Regions from separate parts of the Yersinia sp. 2541 StPb PI genome, predicted to be linked through region 1. Evidence: predicted binding sites of a transcription regulator. Region 1 holds the regulator's gene; each other region holds the start of a gene.

Region 1 (3,197 bases):
CTGTTGTGAAACGGTAATATTTGCACCATGCTATTAAAAAATTTGATAGCAAATTGGTGATGTAAAAAGGTGAAAAACTATGTGGTCTGAATATTCACTGGATGTGGTGGACGCAGTAGCCCGTACTGGGAGTTTCAGTGCTGCTGCTCAAGAATTGCACCGCGTACCGTCTGCGATTAGTTATACGGTGCGCCAGTTGGAAGAGTGGTTGGCCGTTCCGTTGTTTGAACGACGTCATCGCGATGTGGAATTAACCGAAGCTGGCGTGGTTTTTATTAAAGATGCGCGAGATGTTATCAAAAAAATGAATGACACACGCCGTCAGTGTCAACAGGTGGCGAATGGTTGGCGTGGGCAGTTAAATATAGTAATAGATAAAATTGTTAAACCACAGCGTAGTCGCCGTTTAGTGTTGGATTTTTACCGACATTTTCCTGATATTGAACTGCGGGTACGCTATGAAGTATTCAACGGTGTGTGGGATGCGCTGGTGGATGGGCAGGCGGAAATGGCCATTGGTGCGACCCGCGCGATCCCGGTCGGTGGGCGGTTCATCTTTCGCGATATGGGCTTTTTAAGCTGGCATTGTGTGGTGAGTGTCGATCATCCTTTAGCCCAATTAACCGAGCCACTTAGCGATAATCAGTTACGGCCTTATCCCTCACTTTGCCTGGAAGATACCGCCCGTAATTTACCTAAACGTGACACCTGGACTTTAGCAAACCAGCAGCGATTGGTCGCCCCGGACTGGGCAACGGGAATCGATTGCCTGTGTGCAGGATTGTGCATCGGGATGGTGCCGGCACATATGGTATCGCCGTTGATTGAGCAAGGGAAGCTAGCGGCACTGACGCTGGCTGAACCGTTGCCCGATAGTCCATGTTGCTTGACCTGGGAGCAGAACAACCATTCACCAGCATTGGCCTGGCTGCTGGAATATCTAGGTGACAGTGTCACACTTAATACCGAATGGTTGAAAGATGACAGTGAGTTATCAATCAATGACTGAGGATTAATGAGGCAAGATTAGCCGCCGGTAGAGCTAAACACTACCGGCAGGAGAGGATTAACGGCGATAATCGAGGAACGGGCCATCAGCGACAGAACGGCGCTCAATCAGTTTAGGGTGTACCTCAATGGTCTGCGAATCTTCACGTTTGCTGACAATACGGTCAAGTAACATGGCAAAGGCCGTTTCGCCCAAGCGCTCTTTGGGCTGGTGAATAGTGGTTAGCGCCGGCGAGAAATAGCGCGCATTACGCACATTATCATACCCGATCACCGAAATATCTTGTGGTACCCGTAGGCCCAACTCATCAGCAGCACATATCGCGCCCATGGCCATAATATCGCCGCCACAGAACACCGCCGTTGGGCGATGTTTTTGTGTCAGGATTTGATGCATCGCTTTATAACCGGATTCCGGTTCAAAATCCCCTTGGACCACCCACTCATCACGCAGGGTAATATTTGCTTCTTCCAGTGCTTTCAGGAAGCCCTGGTGGCGGCCACCACCGGTATTACGGGCTAACTGGCCGGGGATAGCCCCAATGTCACGATGACCGCGCTCAATCAGGTAACGGCCCGCCAAATAGCCGCCTTCAAAAGCGTTATCAATAATCGAGTCAGTAAAATCACCCCGTGCGGTTCCCCAATCCATGACGACCATTGGGATATTGCGATATTCTTCCAACATCCCGAGTAGCTGCTCAGGATATTCTGAACACATCACCAGCAACCCATCGACACGTTTTTGTGCCAACATCGCCAGATAAGCTTTTTGCTTGTCCAGATTATTATGAGAATTACATAAAATCAGGGTATAACCTTTGCTATAACAACTATTTTCGACCGCTTCGATCACTTCGGCAAAATAGGGCGCTTCGCTGGATGTTGCCAGTAAACCAATTGATTTAGTGTGATTAACTTTCAAACTGCGGGCTACAGCGCTGGGTGAATAATGCAGTTCTTTAATGGCAGCCCACACCGCAGCCTTGGTATTCTCGGCGACGAAACGAGTTTTGTTGATAACGTGCGAAACGGTGGTGGTGGACACACCCGCGTGTTTGGCCACATCTTTAATCGTTGCCATAAAAAGAATGACTCCTAAGCTTACCGGTTACAGTAGGGTAAGTATTATGTTAATCGTTTGCCTGCATAACCCGAAAACCGCTCAGACAAAAACACGATATTAGGCTGGGAAGTTAAATCAGCTGATTGTCTGAGAGTATTTATTGGACGTTATTAGTCGGTATGCAGTTATGAACTGCGAATTTTGGCTGATCTGGAGGAAAAGTGAAAGGGGTAATCAAAGTTATAAAGTGCGTAATGAGCACAAGATTTTTTTTCTGAACTGTGGGAAAATAATTTAACACACTAACTATGTGCCTTTTCCCTACTACAAACTAACCGGCTAAGGAGTTTTTATGGATACCAATCTGAAAATGTCGCTGATTACGACTGTTGGTGCGCTGGCGATGATTATTGTCTTTAGCTTCGTGGCGGTAATGAATTAATTAAACCGCTTGCCGGTGTGAAGTGATAAGTAGGGCGGGTTAATCCCGCCCTTAATTATTTTTACGCGTAATGCGACGATGGGTTGTCACTCTTCTTGCCGTATCAGGCTAAATTTTTCTCAACGAAAGACCAGTTAACCAGTGCCCAGAAGTTTTCCAGGTATTTTGGCCGCGCATTGCGGTAATCAATATAGTAAGCATGTTCCCACACATCTACGGTTAACACTGGTTTATCGTTGGTGGTCAGTGGAGTTGCTGCATTAGACGTACTGACAATCGCCAGTGTGCCATCTGCTTTTTTAACCAGCCAGGTCCAGCCCGCACCAAAGTTTTTTACTGCCGCATCAGTAAATTGTGCTTTAAATTCAGCAAAAGAACCAAATGATTGATTAATGGCATCGGCAACTTTGCCCGTAGGTTCGCCGCCGCCGTTAGGTGACAGGCAGTGCCAGTAGAAGGTGTGGTTCCAGACTTGGGCCGCATTATTAAAGATCCCGCCATTAGCGGTTTTTACAATCTCTTCCAGCGTCTTACCCGCAAACTCAGTGTCTTTAATCAAGTTATTGAGATTAACCACATAGGTGTTGTGATGCTTGCCGTAGTGGTATTCCAGCGTTTCAGCTGAGATGTGGGGCTCTAGCGCATTTTGCGCATAGGGTAATGCCGGTAATTCAAAAGACA
Region 2 (3,197 bases), 2.6 Mb from region 1:
TACTCCTGCTCTACTCGTCATATTTCAAGCCGCATTTGCGTTAGCTTCCTGCAACTCGAATTATTTAGAGTGTAAATAAATTATTTTTCAATAAATCACGCTTGCCAACGGCTGCCGCCATCAACACTTCCTGGGTAGCCTGTTCAATAGAGAACTCGCCGCTTAGCTGGCCTTCATGCATCACAAGAATGCGGTCACTCATGCCCAGCACTTCCGGCATTTCTGAGGAAACCAGAATGATGCTCAACCCTTCTTGTTTGAATTGGTTGATTAATTGGTAAATTTCTTTTTTAGCCCCGACGTCGACACCACGGGTAGGTTCATCAAGGATCAACACTTTAGGACGGGTCATTAAACCGCGTGCAATAGCCACTTTCTGCTGGTTACCACCGGATAACAAACCAATAGGTTGTTCCATGGAAGGTGTTTTAATATTAAATAAACGAATGAAATCCGATACCGCCTGCTGCTCTTCAGCATGCTTGAGCGAACCACCTGAACGGCTAAAATAACGCAATGCAGTCAAAGACATATTCTCTTTAACTGACATTCCAAGTACCAAACCATCCCGTTTGCGGTCTTCAGAAATATAGACAATGCCATTTGCCAGACCATCTTGTGGTGAATGGGTGACAACTTCGCGGCCATCCAACATCACAAAACCTGATTTACGCGGTAGCGCGCCATAGATGATTTTCATCAGCTCGGTGCGACCAGCCCCCATCAGACCGGCAACCCCCAAAATTTCGCCACTGTATAAAGTGAAACTGACATTTTTGACGCCCGGGCCGCATAGCTGTTTGACCTGCAAACGCTTTTCACCACGGGGTATATTCAAGCGCGGGTACTGTTCTTCCAGCTTACGGCCCACCATCATCTCAATCAGTGAGTTTTCAGTCAGACTATCAACCGGTTTTTCGGCAATAAATTGCCCATCACGGAATACTGTGACGTCGTCGCAAATCTCAAAAATCTCTTTTAGCCGGTGAGAGATATAAACAATCCCGCGACCTTCCGCTTTTAGTTCTTTAATCACATTAAACAGAGAGGCGGTTTCAGTGTCGGTGAGTGCATCGGTTGGCTCATCCATAATGATCACCTTGGATTCAAAGCTCAGCACTTTGGCGATTTCCACCATTTGCTGATCACCAATGGAAAGCTCGCCCACCAGCCGATGGCTGCTGTAACTGATATTAAGGCGCGCCAGCAGTAAATCGGCTTCGGCATACATCTTTTTCCAATCGATGCTGCCAAAACGATTAACAAACTCACGCCCTAAGAAGATGTTTTCTGCGATAGTTAATTGAGGAATCAGGTTAAGTTCCTGATGAATAATGCCAATGCCCGCTTCCTGCGAGTCTTTTGGGCCATTAAACGCCACTTCCTTACCCATAAAATACTGACTGCCAGCATCTTTACTGTAGATGCCGGTCAGCACTTTCATCATGGTCGATTTTCCAGCGCCATTTTCGCCTACCAGTGCCATCACCCTGCCGGGATAGACACTCAGTGCGGCACCGGAGAGTGCTTTAACGCCGGGAAAGGCTTTATCAATCCCTTTAAGTTGCAGCAAAGGTTGCATAAATGCCTCAGAAGGTTACGCCGGAACAGAGAATGACATTAGCAAAGGGGGAACATTCCCCGCTACGGATCACTGCCCGGCTTTGTTTGGTTTGCTCTTTAAAAGCCTCATGGCTGATATAGCGCAAAACAATTTGGTTTCCCTGGTGCTGCTCAAGTTGTGATAGTTGCGCGAGTAACGCTTCATGGAGTTGCGGATTATTTTTAACGATCTCCTCCGCCAAGACTGCACTTTCAACCTGCATTTCTTGTGTTACCACCTCAAGAACCTGAAGAAATCCAGGGACGCCTCGTGTCAGTGCCAGATCGATACGTGTGGTGGTTGCCGGTATCGGCAGCCCCGCATCACCTATCACAACCTGATCGGTATGGCCCAGGCGGGAGATAACAGCGGAAATATCAGAATTAAGTAATGCGCCTTTTTTCATTTTCTACTCCAACAGCGAAACGTTTCGCTGATACTGAGTTTAGAAAAATAGCCGCAGAAGGCAAACCCAATTTGATGAAATTGTGATCGCCATCGAAACGTTTCGCTGAACAGTGGGAAAAGAAGAAGAATAGGTACAAAAAAGGCCGTTAATCATAACGGCCTTTCAGATTAAATCTCTACCTGCGTCCCAAGCTCAATCACCCTATTCGGTGGGATCTCAAACTGGTCAGCTGCACGCAGCGCATTCCGACTGAGCGCAATAAATAACTTACCGCGCAGGAACAGGTACCACGGCCGCTTGGTAAGGATTAGCGACTCATGGGACATAAAGAATGAGGTTTCCATCATCTGGCATGGCAACCCCTCCAGGCCGCAGCGATGGAAGATTTCTTCCACATTCGGTGTTTCACGCCAACCATAACTGGCCACCACTCGCCAAAACGTCGGGGAGAGTTGTTCGATGGTTACCCGGTTCACATTGTGCACATACGGCGCATCTTCAGTTCGCAATGTCAGTAGCACAACCCGTTCATGCAACACCTTATTATGTTTAAGGTTATGCAACAGCGCGAAGGGAATGACATTCATTGCGCGCGACATATACACAGCAGTACCCGTAACCCGCACTGGGGGGGATTTCTCCAATGAAGCAATCATCGCTTCCAGTGAATTACCGTGTTCATGCATACGGCGCAGCAAACCGAAACGTTCACTTTTCCAGGTCGTCATGATGATAAACATCACCAGCCCCAGAGACACTGGCAACCAACCACCGGAGAACAATTTCAACGCATTGGCAGAGAACATAGGGACATCGATAATCAGCAAAATCACCAGTAAGATGCCGACAAATACCCGATTCCAGTGCCAGTTTTTCAATGCCACGATGCAGAACAGAATACTGGTTATCACCATGGTACCGGTTACGGCGATACCGTACGCGGCCGCCAGGTTACTGGAACGTTCGAAGCCAACAATAACCAATACCACCGCCAGATAGAGAGTCCAGTTAATGACCGGGATATATATCTGGCCAGATTCCATTTCGGAGGTATGAATAATCCGCATTGGCGGTAAATAGCCTAGGCGAACCGCCTGCCGGGTGAGCGAGAATACACCGGAAATAACCGCCTGCGAGGCAATAACGGTCGCCAGGGTTGCCAGAATTAACAGCGGAATCAATGCC
Region 3 (3,197 bases), 660 kb from region 1:
TCTTCCCACTGCTTGGCAATTTTGGCACCCAACTTCTGGCCCATGCGCACGCGCGCACTGTAAACAGAAATTTTATCCATAAAGGAGTCTGGGCGAGCAAAATACACATACTCAAACAAGCACGGATTGTATTTCGGATTTTCAGCACACTGGCGGGTAAACAACTGGCCTTTTTCCGTGATATACACAGCTTCGCCCGGCGCAACATCCCGCAGGAATTCAAAGCCAAGGGTATCCAATGCCACACTTTCAGAAGCGACCATATATTCATTGCGGCCATCAACTAACGTGCGTTTACCAATAACCAGCGGGCGAATACCGTTAGGGTCACGGAACGCGACCATCCCGTGGCCGATAATCATCGCAACACAAGCGTATGCCCCACGGATCAACTGATGTGTTGCGGCAACAGCAGCAAAAATATTGTCTGATTCCAATGGATAATGTTGGAAACGGTCCAATTCACTGGCAAAAATATTCAGCAAAATTTCCGAGTCAGAAGTGGTGTTCACATGACGGCGAGAAACTTCGAATAATTTCTTTCTCAGTTGGTGAGCGTTAGTCAGATTACCGTTATGAGCGAGAGTGATGCCAAACGGTGAGTTAACGTAGAAAGGCTGAGCCTCGGAAGCACTGGAACTGCCAGCCGTCGGGTAACGAACATGGCCAATACCCATATTCCCCTGTAAGCGCAGCATATGCCGGGTTTCAAATACATCCTTCACCAAGCCGTTTGCTTTACGCAGCCGGAACCCATTATGGGCATCAATGGTAACGATGCCCGCAGCATCCTGGCCTCGGTGCTGAAGCACCGTCAGCGCATCATAAATCGACTGGTTTACCGGTGCAAAACCGGCGATACCGACAATACCGCACATGTTGTCTTTTCCTCATAAGCCGCTCCGAATCGGTAATTGATTCGGTAAGAAACTCGACGTGCTCTGCAGGTAGTCAAAGAACCACCTGATTATATAACTGAACTGCGGGATTAATTGTGACTGTTTCCAGTCAACACTCTGTGAGAAGCCGGTAAACGTATCCAGAAAGAACAGCATGGCAGAGACTATCAGAACACCTCGCAGCGCGCCAAAACAGACACCCAGCACCCTGTCAGTTCCTGATAAACCAGTACGTTCAACCAACGAACCAATCACATAGTTAACAATAGCCCCGACGATCAATGTCGCGATGAACAAAATGCCGATGGCAATTCCGTTGCGAACTACTTCATCTTCAAAACGCGTGAAATAGACAGCAAGGTAAGTGTAAAAATGGCTGGCAACAAAAAACGCACATCCCCATGTTACAAGTGACAATGCTTCACGGACAAAACCCCGGATTAAGCTGACCAATGCAGAAAATCCGATAATCCCTATAATGACGTAATCAATCCAGACCATGACTATTCCAATGACGAAATCGCCGCTGCATCCTGTTCGCGGCGAATTCTAACAGAAAAAGAAAACGTTTGCGTAGGGGAATTCTTACCCGCGACAAATTAAAGTGCGGCGATTTTAAAAACAACAATCGCCGCACAAACTTAGCTCAAAAACCCCGTACACCCTGATATCTTAACTCTCGGCATAAACCTTAACGCGCCGTGCCATAGGGCTTAACTTGCCCATTCAGGCCGCTTAATGAATTAAGCTCTGGCAGCGCAGATTGCAATTTTTGTTTTGACGCATCTGGCCCGACATACACACGGGTTATTTGGCCTTGAACCGGCGTTGCAGGCACCGTAAACGCCCGATGACCTGACAAGCGCAGCGTCGCCACGATTTCATTCACTTTAGCTGCGTTTTTCAACGCGCCCAGTTGGACGACATAAGCCTGCCCTACCGGTGCTTTTTCTTCTGTGACCGGTTTAGTTTCCGGCTGAACGTCCGGTTTAACCTCAGGTTTAGGTTTCACTTCCTGCGGTTTTTTCTCTACCGGTAGCGGTTTGACCTCAACCGGTTTCTTCTCAACAGGTTTCACCTCAACCGGCTTACTCTGTATCACTGGCGGTGCCACGATAGTCGGTTCAGACGGAGGGTTACCAGCATCATTAGCAGCCTGAGAGGCGGAATCATCTTTGGGGACATCCACGGCTTGCGCCGCACCTTCCGGTGGAGCAATAGGCAGAGGTTGACTGACCGGACCAACCGCATCGATCTCCTGACTATCACCTGGTTTTGGCACTAATGGGATAGCGGCGAACTCATCCTCATAATGCTTCTTTTTACCATCCAGTAGCCCCGGCAGCACAATCACGCCTAACGCCACCAGAATTATGGTCCCGACTAAACGGTTCTGGAACTTACTTGCCACTCGCACTCCCAATTCAATGCCTTGATAAACTCAAGTTGTCACAAATTCAGGCTGTCATAAATCCAATACAGCCATCACATGAGCGACAGTATGGAAAGAACCACAGACAATAACCACATCCTGTGGTTTTGCATCCAACATAGCCTGACGCCAGGCCGTTTCTACATCGCTAAACTGGCGTGATAACTCCAAATGCCCGGCTAATTGCTCCGCCGTCGCCCCACGCGGCCCTTCAAGCGGCGCGCAGTACCATTCATCGACTTGTTCAGATAAACAGGCCAGCGTCCCGCCGATATCTTTATCTGATAGCATACCTACCACAGCCCGTACTTTACCGTGTTTTGGCAATCGAGCCAGCCTGTCGGTGAGATAACGTGCTGCATGCGGGTTATGGGCTACATCCAAAATCAGCAGTGGTTGCTCACTGACAACCTGAAAACGCCCTGGCAAACTGGCAGCCAACAAGCCCTGGCGAATAACCTTATCGCTTAAAGGCAGGCCAGAATAGTGCAATACGGCCAAAGCTGTCGCCGCATTTGCCAAAGGTACGTTTGGTAAGGGTAGATTGGTCCAATGATGGTTGCCACACTGCCAATCCCAGGCATTTTCTTGTTGTTCACCTGGCTGTTGTTGGCTAAACCGCCATGCGTCATCACGGCGATACAGTTGTGCCCCCAATTGCGCCGCAACATCGGCAATCGACTGCGGCATATCCGGTTCGCCAACCACGGCAGGTTTCCCCGCACGGAAAACACCAGCCTTCTCGCGGCCAATGCTTTCTCGATCGAAGCCCAACCAGTCAGTATGGTCTATGGCAATACTGGTAATAGCCGCAACATCAGAATCGACTATATTGGTCGCATCCAAACGTCCACCCAGCCCCACTT
Region 4 (3,197 bases), 1.3 Mb from region 1:
GGTGATGCAAAGTTTTTGTGCAGCGCGTTCAAAACCGCGTTCACGGATCACCGCGTCCAGCGCTTGTAGCGTACGGTAGTCTGGGCGTTTCATCGGAGTCATCTCTCCAAATATTAAGTCGATACAGCACTATGCCACATTTTAGCCAGTTTGTTATGACAGGATGCCAAGGTGTCAGCCACAAATAAACCGGCATAACTGTGATCCGGCTAGAATTAACTACCACGCGAGTTGGCTTTATTCACACAATCACCACTGCGGATGCTCTATAATGACCTCAGGTTTTCTTTCACATCAAGGCGTGAACTTACCATGACTCAGGATGAACTTAAAAAAGCAGTGGGCTGGGCAGCATTAGATTATGTAAAACCTGGTACCATCGTTGGGGTCGGCACTGGCTCGACCGCAGCACATTTTATTGACGCACTTGGCTCCATCAAAGGCCAGATAGAGGGGGCGGTTTCCAGCTCTGATGCCTCTACTGCCAAACTGAAAAGTTACGGCATCCACGTATTCGATTGTAATGAAGTGGATGTATTGGATATCTATGTTGATGGCGCTGATGAAATTAACGACCAGATGCAGATGATCAAAGGCGGTGGTGCTGCGCTGACCCGCGAGAAAATCATTGCTGCTATTGCTCGTCAGTTTATCTGCATCGCGGATGCGTCCAAGCAGGTTGCTATACTGGGTAAGTTCCCGCTGCCGGTTGAAGTTATCCCAATGGCCCGCTCTTATGTGGCTCGTGAACTGGTTAAGCTGGGTGGCTTACCGGAGTATCGTCAGAACGTCCTGACTGATAACGGCAACGTTATTTTGGATGTCCACAATCTGAGTATTTTGGATGCCATTGCGTTAGAAAATAAAATCAATGGTATTGCCGGTGTCGTTACGGTCGGCCTATTTGCTAATCGGGGGGCTGATGTGGCACTGATTGGCACTGCCGACGGCGTTAAGACCATAAAATTAAAGTGATCGGTTAACTCGCTCTCAGGATGAGGTTCGCTACTTCATCCTGAAAGTTTTTTTGCCTTTAAATATCTTTTCTTAAAATCGCTAAATTTGGTGATATATATCACATTTCTTCATTTCGTTTTATTAACCTGCCATTAACCCTCTTCACGCCAGTTTTTTATTCCATAAATTAACATTGACACTGATTGTTATGCTGGCTGGCAGGCAATCGTTTGTATTGCTGCCCGCGTAATATTTGTTATGTTGACAGGGTGCTGACCGGATTCATTCGATAGCGGCAGCCACATCTGAAGTCTGAAAATAGGGTCGGGGACATGGCAAAAGTATCACTGGAGAAAGACAGAATTAAGTTTCTGTTAGTGGAAGGGGTGCACCAGAGCACGGTTGATAATCTGCGTGCAGCCGGTTATAGCAATATTGAATATCATAAAGGTGCCTTAGACACCGAATCACTGAAAGCATCGATCAAAGATGCTCACTTCATCGGCATTCGATCGCGTACGCATCTGTCTGAAGAAGTTTTTGCGGCAGCAGAAAAATTAGTCGCAGTAGGTTGTTTCTGTATCGGTACCAATCAGGTTGATTTAAAAGCGGCTACCAAACGCGGTGTGCCGGTATTCAATGCACCTTTCTCCAATACCCGTTCGGTAGCTGAAATGGTACTGGGCGAGTTACTGCTGATGTTCCGGGGCATTCCATCGGCTAACGCCAAAGCTCACCGTGGTGAGTGGAACAAGCTGGCGGTGGGTTCCTATGAAGCCCGTGGCAAGAAGCTGGGCATTATCGGTTATGGTCATATCGGTACCCAACTCGGGATTCTGGCAGAGAGTGTCGGGATGAAAGTATTTTTCTACGATATCGAAAATAAACTGTCGTTAGGGAATGCACAGCAGGTGCGTCACCTGTCTGATCTGCTGAATATGAGTGATGTGATTAGCCTGCATGTGCCGGAAAACCACTCCACTAAAAACATGATTGGCCCTGAACAGTTGGCTCTGATGAAGCCGGGTGCGATGCTGATTAACGCCTCACGCGGTACCGTGGTCGATATCCCGGCCTTATGTGATGCGTTGGCCAGCAATCATTTGGCAGGCGCGGCAATCGACGTATTCCCTGAAGAGCCTGCAACTAATAAGGACCCGTTCAATTCACCCTTGTGCGAGTTTGATAATGTGTTGCTAACACCACATATTGGTGGTTCCACTCAGGAAGCGCAGGAAAATATCGGTGATGAAGTGGCAGGTAAGCTGGCGAAGTATTCCGACAACGGCTCAACGCTGTCTGCGGTCAACTTCCCTGAGGTTTCTCTGCCTGCTCACGGCGATAATACTCGCCGTCTGTTGCATATCCATGAGAACCGCCCAGGCATCCTGACCAGCATTAACAAAATCTTTGCCGAACAGAATGTCAACATTGCGGCACAGTATCTGCAAACCAGTGCTGAAATCGGTTATGTCGTCATTGATGTTGAGACTGATGATGCGGAAAATGCAGAAAAAGCATTGCAGGCGATGAAGGCGATCCCGGGAACTATCCGTGCTCGTTTGCTTTACTAATAACTATTTGTATTGAATGACTAAACACCCGCTATCTATAAAATATCGGGTGTTTTTTTATTTTGCAGGATTATCTCTTACCACTGCCACACTTTTGTTGGTGTCACTATCTCTGGCAATGGTACATCCCAAAGCTCACAGGGCAAGTGCTCTACCCATTGGCAATCATGGGCCAGGCCAATAGGATAAGGGCGCCCTTGCTGCCAGTGTTGCAGCGTACGGTCATAAAAGCCACCACCCATACCTAAACGTTGCCCGAGGCTATCAAACGCCACTAACGGGGTTATTACCATATCCAATTGGTTTAGTGGCAGAACTTCTCGCACATCTAATTGTGGTTCAAGGATTTTCAGGCGATTACGGATAAGCGTGCTATCAGGGCGATAACGCAGAAATAATAAATTACCGGGGCTGAAAGGGTGCAAAACCGGCAGATAAACCTGTTTTTGTTGCTGCCATAGCAGCTCAATAATGGGGCGGGTATTGAGTTCACCATCGAAGGAGAGGAACACGGCAATGGTGTTAGCCTGACGGATTCTGTCATGCTCAGCGATATGCTTTGCCGCCAGATGCGCTGACTGATGCTGTTGTTCCGCAGTCAACAGACGCCGACGTTCACGAATCTCACTACGAATCTTTTGTCGCTCAAGGGCATATTGCGCAGTC

What was found. Region 1 encodes PurR, which represses purine synthesis genes. Its sites were predicted from a motif close to CANGCAAACGTTTGCNTG; they were not measured.
Positions count from the first base shown of each region.
Region 2: rbsD (D-ribose pyranase) is a predicted target of PurR. The motif match lies at 2,022-2,039, and genes of this name have one in related genera.
Region 3: cvpA (colicin V production protein) is a predicted target of PurR. The motif match lies at 1,458-1,475, and genes of this name have one in related genera.
Region 4: serA (phosphoglycerate dehydrogenase) is a predicted target of PurR. The motif match lies at 1,177-1,194, and genes of this name have one in related genera.

Region 1 covers NZ_JAZGQB010000001.1:2,129,779-2,132,975, forward strand. The annotation lists gene punR (DNA-binding transcriptional activator PunR) at 80-1,009, shown strand; gene purR (HTH-type transcriptional repressor PurR) at 1,067-2,092, opposite strand; gene cydH (cytochrome bd-I oxidase subunit CydH) at 2,427-2,516, shown strand; gene sodB (superoxide dismutase [Fe]) at 2,620-3,197, opposite strand, start outside.
Region 2 covers NZ_JAZGQB010000001.1:4,735,549-4,738,745, forward strand. The annotation lists gene rbsA (ribose ABC transporter ATP-binding protein RbsA) at 65-1,582, opposite strand; gene rbsD (D-ribose pyranase) at 1,590-2,009, opposite strand; gene kup (low affinity potassium transporter Kup) at 2,180-3,197, opposite strand, start outside.
Region 3 covers NZ_JAZGQB010000001.1:1,467,854-1,471,050, reverse strand. The annotation lists gene purF (amidophosphoribosyltransferase) at 1-878, opposite strand, end outside; gene cvpA (colicin V production protein) at 891-1,400, opposite strand; gene dedD (cell division protein DedD) at 1,591-2,310, opposite strand; gene folC (bifunctional tetrahydrofolate synthase/dihydrofolate synthase) at 2,365-3,197, opposite strand, start outside.
Region 4 covers NZ_JAZGQB010000001.1:867,166-870,362, forward strand. The annotation lists gene V1953_RS03685 (LysR family transcriptional regulator ArgP) at 1-93, opposite strand, end outside; gene rpiA (ribose-5-phosphate isomerase RpiA) at 313-975, shown strand; gene serA (phosphoglycerate dehydrogenase) at 1,290-2,531, shown strand; gene V1953_RS03700 (5-formyltetrahydrofolate cyclo-ligase) at 2,609-3,197, opposite strand, start outside.